DNA from 3 places in the Pseudomonas sp. ASL9 genome. Region 1 is predicted to be linked to each of the others. Evidence: predicted binding sites of a transcription regulator. Region 1 holds the regulator's gene; each other region holds the start of a gene.
What was found. The regulator FliA, encoded in region 1, starts transcription of late flagellar genes. The targets are predictions, from matches to a motif close to CTAAAGTTTNNNNNNNNNNNGCCGNTAA.
Positions count from the first base shown of each region.

Region 2: AC1ME2_RS15535 (methyl-accepting chemotaxis protein) is a predicted target of FliA. The motif match lies at 1,645-1,672, and genes of this name have one in related genera.
Region 3: AC1ME2_RS19360 (flagellar protein MotY) is a predicted target of FliA. The motif match lies at 3,573-3,600, and genes of this name have one in related genera.

Region 1 covers NZ_CM155277.1:4,931,963-4,937,143, forward strand. Annotated here, with positions in the region: gene flhF (flagellar biosynthesis GTPase FlhF) at 1-1,122, shown strand, start outside; gene fleN (flagellar synthesis regulator FleN) at 1,234-2,067, shown strand; gene fliA (RNA polymerase sigma factor FliA) at 2,064-2,804, shown strand; gene AC1ME2_RS22710 (chemotaxis response regulator CheY) at 3,066-3,440, shown strand; gene AC1ME2_RS22715 (protein phosphatase CheZ) at 3,460-4,248, shown strand; gene AC1ME2_RS22720 (chemotaxis protein CheA) at 4,282-5,181, shown strand, end outside.
Region 2 covers NZ_CM155277.1:3,369,543-3,374,723, reverse strand. Annotated here, with positions in the region: gene AC1ME2_RS15550 (threonine aldolase family protein) at 1-779, shown strand, start outside; gene AC1ME2_RS15545 (cell division protein ZapA) at 883-1,185, opposite strand; gene AC1ME2_RS15540 (hypothetical protein) at 1,182-1,415, opposite strand; gene AC1ME2_RS15535 (methyl-accepting chemotaxis protein) at 1,736-3,361, shown strand; gene gbcB (glycine-betaine demethylase subunit GbcB) at 3,469-4,569, opposite strand; gene gbcA (glycine-betaine demethylase subunit GbcA) at 4,905-5,181, shown strand, end outside.
Region 3 covers NZ_CM155277.1:4,177,340-4,182,520, forward strand. Annotated here, with positions in the region: gene AC1ME2_RS19330 (molybdopterin oxidoreductase family protein) at 1-2, shown strand, start outside; gene grxD (Grx4 family monothiol glutaredoxin) at 108-449, shown strand; gene bfr (bacterioferritin) at 598-1,068, opposite strand; gene AC1ME2_RS19345 (bacterioferritin-associated ferredoxin) at 1,271-1,489, opposite strand; gene rnt (ribonuclease T) at 1,780-2,463, opposite strand; gene pyrC (dihydroorotase) at 2,460-3,506, opposite strand; gene AC1ME2_RS19360 (flagellar protein MotY) at 3,634-4,548, shown strand; gene AC1ME2_RS19365 (argininosuccinate synthase) at 4,678-5,181, shown strand, end outside.

The DNA of each region.
Region 1 (5,181 bases):
CAATCACGCATTGTTTCAGCTCAGGCTGAACTCACCACCCGTGGTGACATCGACTCGTCAATCAATCGTCAGCTGTTCTCCGGTGTGCCGTTGACGGCAGCCGAGTCGCACATCGAGCCGACGTTCAGCGAACCGCCACGCCCAGCCGCTCCGGCCCCTGCCGTTGAGCCAGTCGGCGGGCAGCGCGCTTACGAGTCCATGCGTTTTGAATTGAATGGTTTGCGCGAACTGCTTGAAGTGCAACTCGGGTCGCTGGCCTGGAATCAACTGCAAGGCACCCGTCCGCAGCAGGCTAACCTGTGGCGTCGCCTGCAACGCGTCGGCCTGTCGGGACCTTTGTCCCGGGACCTGTTGGCGATGATCCCCGATATTGAAGAGCCCCGTCAGGCATGGCGCATGTTGTTGGCCCACTTGGCACGGATGATCGCAACCCCCGACGTCGAACCTCTGGAAGAGGGCGGGGTGATCGCCATGGTCGGTCCGGCAGGCATGGGCAAGACCACCACGCTGGCGAAACTGGCGGCGCGGTATGTCTTGAAATATGGTCCGCAACATATCGCGCTGGTGAGCATGGACAGCTACCGGATTGGTGCCCAGGAGCAATTGAAAACCCTGGGCCGAATCCTCAATGTGCCGGTCACCCACATCGATCCAGGCCAGTCGCTGGGTCAGGCGCTGGAGCCATTGCTGCGCAAGCGAGTGGTCTTGATCGACACTGCGGGCTTGCAGTCCAGCGACCCGGCACTGCGCATGCAGTTGGAAAGCCTCGCTGGGCGCGGGATCAAAGCACGTAATTATCTGGTGTTGGCAACTACCAGTCAGAAACAGGTTCTAACCGCTGCATACCACAGCTACAAGCGCTGTGGTCTGGCCGGCTGCATTCTCACCAAGCTGGATGAAACTGCCAACCTGGGTGAGGTGTTAAGCCTGGCAATCAGTCATGAATTACCGGTGGCCTACCTCACGGATGGGCCACGGATACCGGATGATTTGCACTTGCCGCGCCGGCACCAGTTGGTGAGTCGAGCGGTCAGTGTGCAAATGCAAGAAGAGCCGAGCGAGGAAGCTATGGCAGATATGTTCGCGGATCTTTATCACAGCCCGAACAAAAGGGTTGGGTAAAGCAAGACATTGGAATGTACCTACATCATGGTCTGCCAAGCATTGTTCACTCAACGAACGCGCAGCCAGTAATGTGGCCTCGGTCTAAGCAAGACAAGGTAAAAAATTAACATGGGCAGCATGCATCCCGTACAGGTTATCGCGGTGACCGGCGGCAAAGGTGGCGTCGGTAAGACTAACGTGTCAGTGAACTTATCACTGGCTCTGGCTGAACTCGGCCGGCGCGTCATGCTGCTGGATGCCGATCTGGGCCTGGCTAATGTCGATGTATTACTCGGCTTAACCCCAAAACGCACCCTCGCCGATGTCATCGAGGGGCGCTGTGAGCTGCGCGACGTGCTGCTTCAGGGGCCGGGCGGGATTCGTATCGTGCCGGCCGCGTCGGGCACTCAGAGCATGGTTCATCTGACTCAGGCGCAACATGCCGGGTTGATCCAGGCTTTCAGTGACATCGGCGATAACCTCGATGTACTGGTGATTGACACGGCTGCGGGCATCGGCGAATCGGTCGTCAGCTTCGTGCGCGCAGCCCAGGAAGTATTGCTGGTGGTGTGTGATGAGCCGACCTCGATTACCGACGCTTACGCACTGATCAAGCTGCTTAACCGTGATTACGGGATGAACCGCTTCCGGGTGCTTGCCAACATGGCGCAAAGCCCTCAGGAAGGCCGCAATCTGTTCGCCAAGTTGACCAAGGTCACGGACCGCTTCCTGGATGTCGCCTTACAATACGTCGGTGCAGTGCCTTACGACGAATGCGTACGCAAGGCCGTGCAGAAGCAGCGCGCCGTGTATGAAGCGTTCCCTCGCTCCAAGTGCTCGCTGGCGTTCAAAGCCATCGCCCAGAAAGTCGACACGTGGCCGTTACCGGCCAACCCGCGTGGGCATCTGGAATTTTTCGTTGAGCGGCTCGTACATCCGACGAGTGCGGGACCGGTGTTATGACAGCCAGCGGCTATCGCATGTACAGCAAGGCGTCCAAAGACTCCCAGTACGAGCTGATTGAGCGCTATGCGCCGCTGGTCAAACGCATCGCCTATCACCTGCTTGCGCGCCTGCCCGCCAGTGTGCAGGTCGAGGATCTGATCCAAGCGGGAATGATCGGTCTGCTCGAAGTCTCGACCAAGTACGACGCCACCAAGGGGGCGAGTTTCGAGACGTATGCCGGGATTCGTATTCGTGGCGCCATGCTTGATGAGGTCCGCAAGGGTGACTGGGCTCCTCGCTCGGTGCATCGCAATACACGCATGGTAAGTGACGCAATTCGGGCAATTGAAGCTAAAACGGGTCGTGACGCTAAAGATCACGAGGTTGCGGCCGAACTCCAATTGAGTCTCGATGATTATTACGGGATTTTGAACGACACCTTGGGCAGTCGGCTCTTCAGTTTCGACGATCTGTTGCAGGACGGCGAGCATGAAGGGTTGCACGAGGATGGCGCAAGCACTCAGCTTGAGCCGCTGCGCGATCTGGAAGATGAACGTTTCCAGATGGCGTTAGCAGATGCGATAGCCAATTTGCCAGAGCGTGAGCGATTGGTGTTGGCGCTGTACTACGACGAGGAGCTGAACCTCAAGGAAATTGGTGAGGTATTGGGGGTCAGCGAGTCGCGGGTCAGCCAGTTACACAGCCAGTGCGCAGCTCGTTTGCGAGGGCGTTTGGGAGAATGGCGAGCGCGTTGACAGGCAGTGAGTGGCCCTTGGTGGTTTCGCGCTATCTGTAAGCCGGCTGTGCAAAGCGTTGCGTGCGAAGAAGATAAGACTAGGCAGGAGTCGGTCGGTCAAGGTCCTATAGGACCTGCCATGCCAGCTCACGACCTGTTGGTTTACCAAGCCCGTCGTCGTTTTCGTGCAGCTGTTGTGTGCTGCGCCGGTTTTGATTGAACAGCGTATTCAGGTGCTGAGTGCGTTAAAGACTGCTTGGAGGTCGAATTGAACAAAAACATGAAAATCCTCATTGTTGATGACTTCTCAACGATGCGGCGGATCATAAAAAACCTGTTGCGTGACTTGGGGTTCACCAATACGGCTGAAGCGGACGACGGAACTACCGCGCTGCCGATGCTGCAAAACGGGAGCTTCGACTTTTTGGTGACTGACTGGAACATGCCGGGTATGTCCGGCATCGATCTGTTGCGCCACGTGCGTGCCGATGAACGCCTTAAACATCTACCGGTGTTGATGGTAACGGCTGAAGCCAAGCGTGATCAGATCATCGAGGCCGCTCAGGCCGGAGTGAACGGTTATGTGGTCAAGCCCTTCACAGCTCAAGTGCTGAAAGAAAAGATCGAAAAGATCTTCGAGCGCGTTAATAGCTGATGTTTGCCGTGAGGGCTCTATGGAGCACACAGATTCGTCATTGGGCGACTTCGAGTCGATCCTGAAAAAACACGCACACGAGTTGGTCAGTAGCCTTGAAAAAGGCCGGTTCGGTGATGCTGCGAAGTTGATTCATGAGCTTAACAAGGCCCGCGACAGTGGCCTGTATCAGGAGGTCGGCAAACTTACCCGCGAACTGCACAGTGCGATCGTCAATTTCCAGATTGACCCGAACACGCCGCAAGCCGAGGAAGTCTCGCAGATCAATGATGCCACCGAGCGCCTGTCCTATGTGGTCCGGCTGACCGAGGCTGCGGCCAACCGCACCATGGATCTGGTGGAATTCAGCACGCCACTGATGAGCGGACTCGGCGCCGATGCTGCCGCCTTGAGTGTCGACTGGGGACGCTTCATGCGTCGCGAAGTCGGTGCTGAAGAGTTTCGTGAGTTGGCCCGGCGTGTCGATGGTTTTCTGAAACGTAGCGAAAAGGAAACCCGAGAAGTGTCGGGCCATCTCAACGATATTCTGTTGGCTCAGGATTACCAGGACCTTACCGGCCAGGTGATCAAGCGCGTGACCCAATTGGTCACGGAAGTGGAAAGCAACCTGCTCAAACTGGTGCTGATGGCCAGCCAGGTCGATCGTTTTGCTGGGATCGAACATGACCATCAATCGATACGTGCAGAAAAAGATCAAGAAAAACATCTGTCTCAGGGTGAAGGTCCGCAGATTCATGCCGATAAGCGTGAAGACGTTGTATCCGGTCAGGATGATGTTGACGATCTGCTATCCAGCCTGGGCTTCTAGGTCGGTCGACGGTTAATTTTAGGGAGCACCCCAATGAGCTTCGGCGCCGATGAAGAAATCCTTCAGGATTTTCTAGTAGAGGCCGGCGAGATTCTCGAGCTATTGTCCGAGCAGTTGGTCGAGCTGGAAAGCCGACCAGATGATTCGGAATTGCTCAATGCAATTTTTCGCGGTTTTCACACTGTAAAAGGGGGCGCCGGCTTCCTCCAGCTCCACGAGTTGGTGGAGTGCTGCCACATCGCCGAGAACGTCTTCGACATCCTGCGTAAGGGTGAGCGTCGCGTCGACTCGGAATTGATGGACGTGGTCCTGGAAGCACTGGATGCGGTCAATGGCATGTTCACTGAAGTGCGTGAGCGCACTGAGGTGACTCCGGCTACGCCCGAATTGCTGGCGGCATTAGCCCGTTTGGCCGCGCCTGCGCCCGCCGCAGAGGTCGCGGCGGCTGTGCCCGTCAGTGTCGAAGAGCCACCTGCCGATCCCGCAGGCGACATCACTGATAACGAATTCGAACAACTGCTCGACTCGCTCAATGCCGTCAAGGCGCAGGCGGCCGCTTCAGCGGGTGCGCCAGCAGCGGTCGCATTGCCTGCGATTGACCCGAATGCCAGCGACGAGATCAGCGATGCTGAATTTGAATCACTGCTCGATCAGTTGCATGGCAAAGGCCAGTTCGCCGTCGATGTCACGCCTGCTCCGGTTGCTCCAGTGGCGGTGCTCACGGCTCCCGTCAGCAATGAAATTACCGATGACGAATTCGAAGCACTGCTCGATCAGTTGCACGGAAAAGGTTCGTTCGTAGCCGATGCACTGGAGCCTGCCGTCCTCGCTCCAGTGTCCGTCGCCAAGGCGCCTGCAAGCGCTGCGGGTGGTGATCAAATCTCTGATCACGAATTCGAAGCCTTGCTTGATGAGTTACACGGTAAAGGCAAG
Region 2 (5,181 bases), 1.6 Mb from region 1:
ACGTCGAAACCGACGAATGCGGCGCACCGGAGTTTTTCTCCAACGGTTCCAAGCTGCTGACCGCCCGCAGTGAAAACGGCAAGCTGACGCCGCAATCTATTCGTGAAGTCGCACTCAAACGTCAGGACATTCACTACCCAAAACCTCGGGTCGTGACCCTGACCCAAGCGACTGAAGTCGGCAGTGTCTATCAGCCCGAAGAGCTCAAGGCCATCAGCGCCACCTGCAAGGAACTGGGCCTCAATCTGCACATGGACGGCGCGCGTTTCGCCAATGCCTGTGCTTATCTTGGGTGCTCCCCGGCAGAACTGACCTGGAAAGCAGGCGTCGACGTGCTGTGCTTCGGCGGCACAAAAAACGGCATGGCCGTTGGCGAGGCGATTCTGTTTTTCAATCACAAACTGGCTGAAGACTTCGATTACCGCTGCAAACAAGCCGGGCAACTGGCCTCGAAAATGCGCTTTCTCTCTGCGCCATGGGTTGGGCTTCTGGAGAACGATGCCTGGCTCAAACACGCACGCCACGCCAACCACTGTGCGCAATTACTCAGCGAACTGGTGAAAGACATTCCCGGCGTAACCCTGATGTTCCCGGTACAGGCCAACGGCGTGTTCCTGCAACTGTCGGAACCGGCGATCAAAGCGCTGACCCAAAAAGGCTGGCGTTTCTATACCTTTATCGGCGACGGCGGTGCGCGCTTCATGTGCTCGTGGGACACCGAGGAAGACCGCGTACGCGAATTGGCAGCGGATATCCGAACGGTGATGCAGGCGGGATAAAGCTGGTCTTCTGTAGGAGCGAACTTGTTCGCGAAGGGTTGGATGCGGTGTGTCAGGTACGCCGCCTTCGCGAATGAATTCGCTCCCACAATAAAGGGGGTGCTTACCCCCGAGCAAGGGTCTTGGAGATCACTTCAACCGTGGCGCTGACCTGCTCTTGATAACGGTTGAGATCCACTTTGTGCCGCTGTTTAAGCTCGATCTGCTGCGAACACAGATTCAACGCCGCCAATACCAGCAGTTTGTCGCCGATCAGGCTCGGGTACTTCTTTTTGGTGTCAGCCAAGGCCGCCTTGAGCATGACTGCCGCGTCAAGCAAGGTCTGCTCTTCCCCGGCAGGTGCCTTGATCGAATAGTCATTACCCAGAATCGAGATGACCTTCACCGCATGACTATCGCTACTCATGCGCTGACAGGGTTGGCGCTAGTGGCACGCTGAACCAATGCCTGAATACGGGCAGCGGCAGCGCCCTGCTTTTCTTCCTGCTCCAGCAGGCTCAGTTGCAGACTGTCGTTATCATCCTTTACTTGCGCCAACTCGGCAGTCAATTGCGCGTTAGTGTTTTGCAGGGTCTGATTCTGTTGCACCAGATCACCGACCAGTTGTTCCAATTGACTCAGGGATGCTTCCAACATTTTGATTTCTCGGGCAAATTTCAAAGGGGCACACGATAAAGAAAAGTCACTGCACACGCCAGGCTTATCAGGGTGTTGAGGCCTTTGATTCCTGGCCGATCCGCTTCTTTTCAAGCGTTGCCGATGTAAACGCATAGGAAGTGTTACTGACTGCATTTTCCTTATCGGGTTCCTGCTGCTCGTCGGACCACACCGCCTGCGACAAATACAGGCAAGTTCGCCAGTAACGCTCAAGACTTTAGTCTTATGTCCGATAGGTGATGCAAGCCACGCTTTTTTTGCCTTACGCCGCATGGAACGCGCCCTATTCGGAAAATCCTATGTCCCTTCGCAACATGAACATCGCTCCCCGCGCGTTTCTCGGGTTTGCCCTGATTGGCAGCCTGATGCTGATCCTCGGCATCTTTGCGTTAACGCAGATGAGCAAGATCCGTGCGGCCGGCATGGAGATTGAGCAGAACAGCCTTCCCAGCATCAAGACCCTTGATGAGTTCACCCAACTGACACTGCGCCTGCGCGTCCTGTCTTACCGCTTGCTGACCAATCGCGAGCCCGACGTTCAACAGAAAACCATCGAGTTGTTTCAGCTAAGAAACGAGCAGATTCGGGCCGCACAAAGCATCTACGAGAAGCTGATCGTCGGCTCGGAGGAGCACGCAGCGTATGACCAATACGTACAGAGGCTGGCCGAGTACCGCCAGCTTGAAGAAAAAATCAAGGCGATGTCGCGCAACAACCAGGTTGATGAACTGCGCTCAATGCTCAACACGGACCTGCTGAGCAACTCAGAACAAATGAATACCGTGCTGAGCACGCTGGTGGATATCAATACCCGTCAGCTTAGCGACAGCAATAAAGAGGCGAGCGACCAGTACGACATGGCGTTTGATCTTCTGGTCGGGATCCTGATTGCCTCCACCCTCCTCACCATCATCTTCGCCTGGCTCCTGACCAGCAGCATCACCCTGCCCATCGCCCAGGCATTGGCCGCCGCAGAAGAGATTGCCGAAGGCAACCTGACACACCCGATCACAGTCGACGGCAATGACGAAGCCGGCCGCTTGCTGGCGGCCATGAAAAAAATGCAGGAAAAACTGCGCGACACCCTGCAACGGATTTCCGGCTCGGCCACGCAGCTCGCCTCGGCAGCCGAAGAGCTGAACACCGTCACCGACGAAAGCGCACGGGGACTCTCGCAGCAGAATAAAGAAATCGAGCAAGCCGCGACCGCCGTCAATCAAATGACCAGCGCCGTGGAAGAAGTCGCGCGCAATGCCGTGAGCACTTCCGATGCCTCGAAAAGCGCCACCACCTCAGCGAGCGATGGTCGGGAACTGGTGATGGAAACGGTCGGCGCTATCGAGCGTATGAGCGGTGACGTGCAAAGCACCGCCGAACTGGTCGGCAACCTGGCCAATGAATCACGGGATATCGGCAAGGTGCTGGACGTAATTCGTGGTCTGGCGGATCAGACCAACCTGCTGGCCCTCAATGCTGCCATCGAAGCGGCGCGGGCGGGCGAAGCCGGTCGCGGCTTTGCTGTGGTTGCCGACGAAGTTCGTGCCCTTGCGCATCGCACCCAGCAGTCGACCAGCGAAATCGAGCGGATGGTAGGCAGCATTCAGGGTGGCACCGAAAAAGCTGTAGATTCGATGCGTAACAGCACCGAACGGGCTGAATCGACGCTGAGCATCGCCAAAGGTGCCGGCATGGCGCTGGACACCATTAATCAGGCCATCGTGCAGATCAACGAACGCAACCTGGTGATCGCCAGCGCCGCCAAAGAGCAGGCACACGTCGCGCGCGAAGTGGACCGTAACCTGGTGAACATCCGAGACCTGTCGGTGCAATCGGCGACTGGCGCCAGTCAGACCAGCGCCGCCAGCAACGAACTGTCTCGCCTGGCTGTCGACCTCAACAGCATGGTTTCGCGGTTTAGGGTGTAACCCAGTCGGCCCTTTCGCAGGCAAGAACTAGGCGCCCCCCCTGCTCCCACAGAAGAACGCAATCCACTGTGGGAGCAGGCTTGCCTGCGAAGCTTTTTAGATCACGCTCAGTAGTCGATCCGCACATCCCCTTTAGGCACGCTACAGCACGACAGGATGTAACCCTCGGCCACGTCTTCATCGGTAATGCCGCCGTTGTGCTCCATCTCCACCTCCCCGCCCAGCTTCATCACCTTGCAGGTCCCGCAGATACCCATGCCGCAGGCTTTGGGGATCATCAGGCCGAGCTTGGCGGCGGCGGCGTGTACGGTTTCGCCCGGACCGACGCGAATGCTCTTGCCGGTCGAAATGAACTCCACCTGATGCAGGTCCGCCAGATCGATTTCCGGGGCGTCGGCCGCTTGTTCGGCTTGTTCCACCGCATCGGCACGGGCTTCAGGTGGCGTCGCGCCGAACGATTCTTCGTGGTACTGAGCCATGTTGAAACCGTTGGCCTCCAGCAGACGCTTGACCGCGCTCATGTACGGCGTTGGCCCGCAGCAGAACACTTCGCGCTCAAGGAAGTCCGGCACCATCAATTCCAGCATTTTTTGGTTCAGATAGCCGCGATACCCGGCCCAGGGTTCGCCGAGACCATGTTTTTCGCAGATCAGGTGCAGGCTGAAGTTGTCGATCCGCGACGCCATGTGCTCCAGCTCGCGGTGGTAAATGATGTCTTTGGGCGAGCGAGCGCTGTGGACAAAGGTCATGTCGACATTGCCATTGGTGTCGTAGAACCAGCGTGCCATGGACATCACCGGGGTGATCCCGACACCGCCGCTGAGGTAGAGGATTTTCGGGTTGGGGAAGTCGATGGCGTTGAACAACCCTACCGGCCCGTGCACGGCCAGCTCCTGGCCTTCATGCAGGGTGTCATGCAGCCAGTTGGACACTTTGCCGCCGGGTACGCGCTTGATGGTGATGGAGAAGCTGTACGGCACCGAAGGCGAGCTGGAGATGGTGTACGACCGCATCACCGGCACGCCGTCGATTTCCAGCTCCAGGGTGACGAACTGCCCAGGCTTGAAGAAGAACAGAATCGGCTGATCGGCCATGAAACAGAAGGTGCGCACGTCCCAGGTTTCCTGGATCACCTTGACGACACGCACCAGGTGGCGGCCATTGGCCCAAGTCTGGGTATTTACCGGGCTGAGGAAACTGTTAGACATGCTCATCTCCACGGCCGACTGTCGGCCTTATGATGCGGATTCTGCGTAAGGCGCAGACTGCCCACTTACCTATCAGCGACATTGACGTACTTATCGCGACCAGCCCCTAACGACTGGGGTTCGCGCGTCGGGAACGGATTCGGCCATGTCGCCCATGGATAAGGTTCGGTCAGCGCCGGACCCCACACTCGCCATTAAATATTTGCGGGCTTTTTTCTTGAAAAGCTATTCGTAAACATAAACGGCAAAAGAACCGTCGCCTTGCGTGCAACTGACCATAAAGAACCGTATTAGCCATTCGCCGACCGTTGAAAACGGTCATGAGGACTTGAAAGATGGACGTCACCGCAACCTTGAGCTTGGGCGATCCGCTGGAACCTGCACGTAAGGCCACCGCCGAAATGCTGCAGAACCGCGAACGCACGTTTTCGCTGCCGCAGCCTTTCTACAGTGACGAGCGGCTGTTTGAAATCGACATGCAGGAAATCTTTCAAAAAGAGTGGCTGATCGCAGGCATGACCTGCGAGATCCCGGCCAAGGGCAATTACCTGACCCTGCAAATCGGCAAAAACCCGATCATTGTGATTCGCGGTGCCGAAGGCCAGGTCCATG
Region 3 (5,181 bases), 750 kb from region 1:
AAGTAACGGGTCGGCGGTTAAGGAGAGCCCAAGCGTAGTGCTCGGGATTCCGTTACAATGCGCCACCGTGCCGACATCTGAGTCGGAAAGTTCAGCCGAGGTGCTCCATGGATATCATCGAAACTATTAAAGAGCAGATTGCCAGCAACACCATTCTGCTTTACATGAAAGGCTCTCCGAATGCCCCGCAGTGCGGCTTTTCGGCGAAAGCTTCGCAGGCATTGATGGCGTGTGGCGAGAAGTTCGCTTACGTCGACATCCTGCAGAACCCGGAAATTCGCGCCAACCTGCCTAAGTATGCCAATTGGCCGACGTTCCCGCAGTTGTGGGTCGGTGGCGAACTGGTCGGCGGCAGCGACATCATCACTGAGCTGCTGGCCAGTGGCGAGCTGCAAACGCAGGTCAAAGAAGCGACCGCCAAAGCAGCGGCTGATAAAGCCGACGCTTGATGGATGCTGATGTGGGTCTGCCCCGAATCTCTGGGAGCAGGCTTGCCTGCGAATGATTTGACGCGGTGTGCCTGATTCACCGCGTTCAAATGCCAGGCATTAAAAAGCCCGCCCTCGTGAGAGAGCGGGCTTTTTCGTCAGTGAGCGATCAGTCGCCCATTTGCGACTGCAAGTAGTTTTCGATCCCTACTTTATCGATCAAGCTCAGTTGGGTTTCAAGCCAGTCGATGTGCTCTTCTTCGGACTCGAGAATGTCTTCGAGCAGCTCACGGCTACCGAAATCGCCAACAACTTCAAAATGCGCGATGGCCGCTTTGAGGTCAGCCAGGGCTGTGGTTTCGATTTTTAGGTCGCACTCAAGCATTTCCTTGGTGTGCTCGCCGATCAGAATTTTGCCGAGATCTTGCACGTTAGGCAGACCTTCGAGGAACAAAATGCGCTTGATCAGCTTGTCAGCGTGCTTCATCTCGTCGATGGATTCGTGGTACTCGTGGGCGCCGAGTTTTTTCAGGCCCCAATCTTCGTACATGCGGGCATGCAGAAAGTATTGATTGATTGCGACCAGCTCGTTTCCGAGGATCTTGTTGAGATGCTGGATGACGGTGATGTCGCCTTTCATGTCGAGGTCCTGTTCTATGGCTTATGTAGATAAGACTAGGAGTCTGAGCCGCACTATGAAGGGTGTCAAACCTAAGGTATTGAATAATAAGTCAAATTAAATACTAATAAGAGTGTTTAAGTTCCGTATCTATGGGCTAAGCATTTGAATTAAAGACATAAAAAAACCGGACACAAGGTCCGGCCCTTTGAAAAAGCGGCATTCAGGCAGCTGAAAACTCTGCGGGGTAAGCCAGCATGACCTGGCTGCTCTGCAGCGCGGTCAGACTTTCACGCACGACGGCTTTGGCAACGGTAGCGCATTTGCCACATTTGCTGGCAACGCCCAACGTTTCGCGGACATCACGGTAACTGCAGCAACCCTCAAGGATCGCGTCCCGGATTTGCCCATCAGTAACACCTTGGCAGAGGCAGACATACATAAGTGAAAACCGTCGCTGGTTGATGACTCAGTGCTGGAGATACTAATGTTAATGAGAATGCTTGTCAAAACAACTTGTGTGAGCCCCGGATTAGAGCTGTCGGCTTCTCGCAGTGAGTGATGGAGGAGGGGTGGATAAGCCAATCCTGTCCTGGAAGCGGGTTTAAGCGCGTCCCTTCCGTCCAGAACACAGCGCGGCGTCGAAGGCGGGGTGGGCCCTCCTATAAAGCACCTGATGGCAGGCATAAAAAACCGGCCACATGGGCCGGTTTTCAGAGCTCAGGGCAGGCTTCAGTCGTTGAAGTCTTCCCAGCCGCCCATTTGTTTCCAGCGGTTGACGATGCCGCAGAACAGCTCTGCGGTTTTTTCGGTGTCGTAGCGGGCTGAGTGTGCTTCACGGCCATCAAAGTCGATGTCCGCTGTCTGACAGGCCTTGGCGAGCACGGTTTGACCATAAGCCAGACCCGCCAGGGTCGCGGTGTCGAAACTGGAGAACGGGTGGAAAGGGTTGCGCTTCATGTCCATGCGCGCGACGGCAGCGTTTACGAAGCCGAGGTCGAAGCTGGCGTTATGCCCCACCAGAATCGCGCGTTTGCAGCCATTGGCTTTCAAGGCTTTGCGAACGCCACGGAAGATGTCGGTCAGCGCAGTTTCTTCACTGACGGCCATGCGTAGCGGGTGATCGAGCTTGATGCCGGTGAACTCCAGCGCAGCCGCTTCGATATTGGCGCCTACGAACGGTTCAACACGGTAGAAGTAAGTGTGCTCAGGGAACACGAAGCCTTTTTCGTCCATGCCGATCGTGACAGCAGCGATTTCCAGCAGTGCATCGGTCGCCGAGTTGAATCCGCCGGTTTCTACGTCGATAACGACCGGCAGATAGCCGCGAAAACGGGCCGCCATGGGGTGACGAGAGCCGCCTCCGCCTCCGCCGCCATGACCGTCCTGTTCGTCGTCGAAATGATCTTCGCTCACGCGTGTTCCTCCAGCAGGCGCCAGCGCAGTTTTTCACCGGCGCGCAGCGGGATTACGGACAGCGTGCCAAACGGCAGGCTGGTGGGTGCGGTCCATTCATCACGGACCAGCGTTATGGTGTCGCGGTTGGGTGCCAGGCCGTAGAACGCAGGGCCATGAACACTGGCAAAACCTTCCAGTTTGTTCAGGGCATCGCGTTGTTCGAAGGCTTCGGCGTACAGCTCAATGGCAGCGTAAGCGGTGTAGCACCCGGCACAGCCGCACGCCGCTTCTTTGGCATGCTGGGCGTGAGGCGCTGAATCGGTACCCAGGAAGAATTTCGCGCTGCCACTGGTGGCGGCATCGAGCAATGCTTCCTGGTGAGTGTTGCGTTTGAGAATCGGCAGGCAATAGAAGTGCGGGCGAATGCCACCGACCAACATGTGGTTGCGATTATAGAGCAGGTGATGGGCGGTGATCGTTGCCCCGACGTTCGCCGAAGCTTCGTTGACGAACTGTACGGCTTCGCAGGTGGTGATGTGTTCGAAAACCACCTTCAGCGTGGGGAAGCGTTCAACCACTCGGCGTAAATGCTCATCAATGAAGATCTTCTCACGGTCGAAAACGTCGATTTCGCTGCGGGTCACTTCCCCATGGACCAGAAGCGGCAGGCCGACTTCAGCCATGGTTTCGAGCGCCGGGAAAATCTTGTCGATGCTGGTGACGCCGGAGTCGGAGTTGGTGGTTGCCCCTGCCGGGTACAGTTTCGCGGCATGGACAAAACCGCTGGCCTTGGCCGCGCGTATATCCTGCGGCTGCGTCAGGTCGGTCAGGTAAAGCACCATCAGCGGCTCGAAGTGGCTGCCTGCCGGGCGCGCAGCAAGGATACGCTGGCGATAGGCGTCAGCTTCCTGCGCATTACGTACCGGAGGCACTAGATTAGGCATGATGATTGCGCGTCCAAAAGTACGCGCTACGTCAGCGACGGTGTGAGGCAAAACAGCTCCATCACGGAGGTGAATGTGCCAGTCGTCGGGACGCAGAAGGGTCAGGCGGTCAGACATTGGGGATTCCAGGCGGGTCAAACTCGCTGGGAATGCTACCGGAAAAGACTCTTCCAGGCACTCGCTATCAAGTTTTCCGGGAAGTTACCGATAGCCAGTCGTGTACAGTTTTCTAGTGGAGCCTCCCGTGCGCCAGCGTTATTTAGCCTTGCTCAGCGTGTTTGCCAGTCTGCCGGCCGCGGCTATCACTTTCCAGACGCGTCTGGAGAGTATCGAATGGAAAGTCGAAGGCGATAAATTTGAGTGTCGCCTGACCCAACCTATCACCGATTTCGGTGTGGGTGAGTTCGTGCGCCGCGCGGGTGAACAGGCCACATTTCGCCTCAAAGCCAGCGGCAGCATGCTCGGTTCGGGTTCTGCAACGTTGTTGGCGGCGGCTGCGCCCTGGCAGCCGGGGCGCGGTGATCTCAACCTGGGTGCGGTTAAAATGAGCAACGGTTCAATTCCGTTCAATAGCTCCCAGGGCCAGGCCGGGCGTCTGATGGCGGGCTTGCTCGAAGGCCGCAGTCCGGTTATTCGTCATTACTCTCAAGAGGGTAATAGCGCCGTGGAAGTGCGGTTGTTACCGATCAAGTTCGGCAAGGCATTCAGCGATTACCAGACCTGTACCGCCAAATTGCTGCCGATGAATTACGAACAGGTCAAGCAGGCGCAAATAGGTTTTCCAGGCAACGGCGTCGATCTTGATGCGCCAGCTCGCGCAAAGCTGCAGGTGATCGCTGAGTTCCTGAAAGCCGATCCCACCGTTAACCATATCGAACTCGATGGCCATTCCGACAACAGCGGCAATCGACTGACCAACCGTGATATGTCGCGGCGCAGGGCGTTGGCAGTGATGGACTTCTTCAAGGCTCAAGGTGTGCCGGAAAAGCAGATAACCCTGCGCTTTCATGGCGAGCGATATCCGCTGGCGCCCAACACCAATGCCGCCAACCGCGCGCGTAACCGCCGGGTCAACGTCCATCTGGAACGTGTGGCGCCTGACGAGCCAGCACCTGTTGCACCTGTTGCGGCTGCGAGCAGCGCTGCAGCCACCTCCTGAGCGGCATGATTCGGTCGCGCCCTCGACACTCGCTGTCGCTTCGTCGTCACACGCTGTCGCGCCTCTGTAAATTCATGGGTTTGAGCGGTAGAATCATCGGTTTTCCGTACAACCCGGTGGAGTGATGGCATGGCGGACGTAAACAAGGTAGTTCTCGCGTATTCCGGTGGCTTGGATACTTCGGTAATCCTCAAGTGGCTGCAGGACACGTACAACTGCGAAGTAGTGACTTTCACTGCGGACCTGGGTCAAGGCGAAGAAGTCGAGCCCGCCCGCGCCAAGGCAAAAGCCATGGGCGTGAAAGAAATCTACATCGACGATCTGCGCGAAGAGTTCGTGCGCGATTTCGTATTCCCGATGTTCCGCGCCAATACCGTCTACGAGGGCGAGTACCTGCTGGGTACCTCCATCGCACGTCCGCTGATCGCCAAACGTCTGATCGAGATCGCCAACGAAACCGGCGCTGATGCCATTTCCCATGGCGCCACCGGCAAAGGCAACGATCAGGTTCGTTTCGAGCTGGGCGCCTATGCCCTCAAGCCGGGCGTCAAGGTGATTGCCCCGTGGCGTGAATGGGACCTGCTGTCGCGCGAAAAACTGATGGATTATGCCGAGAAGCATTCCATTCCGATC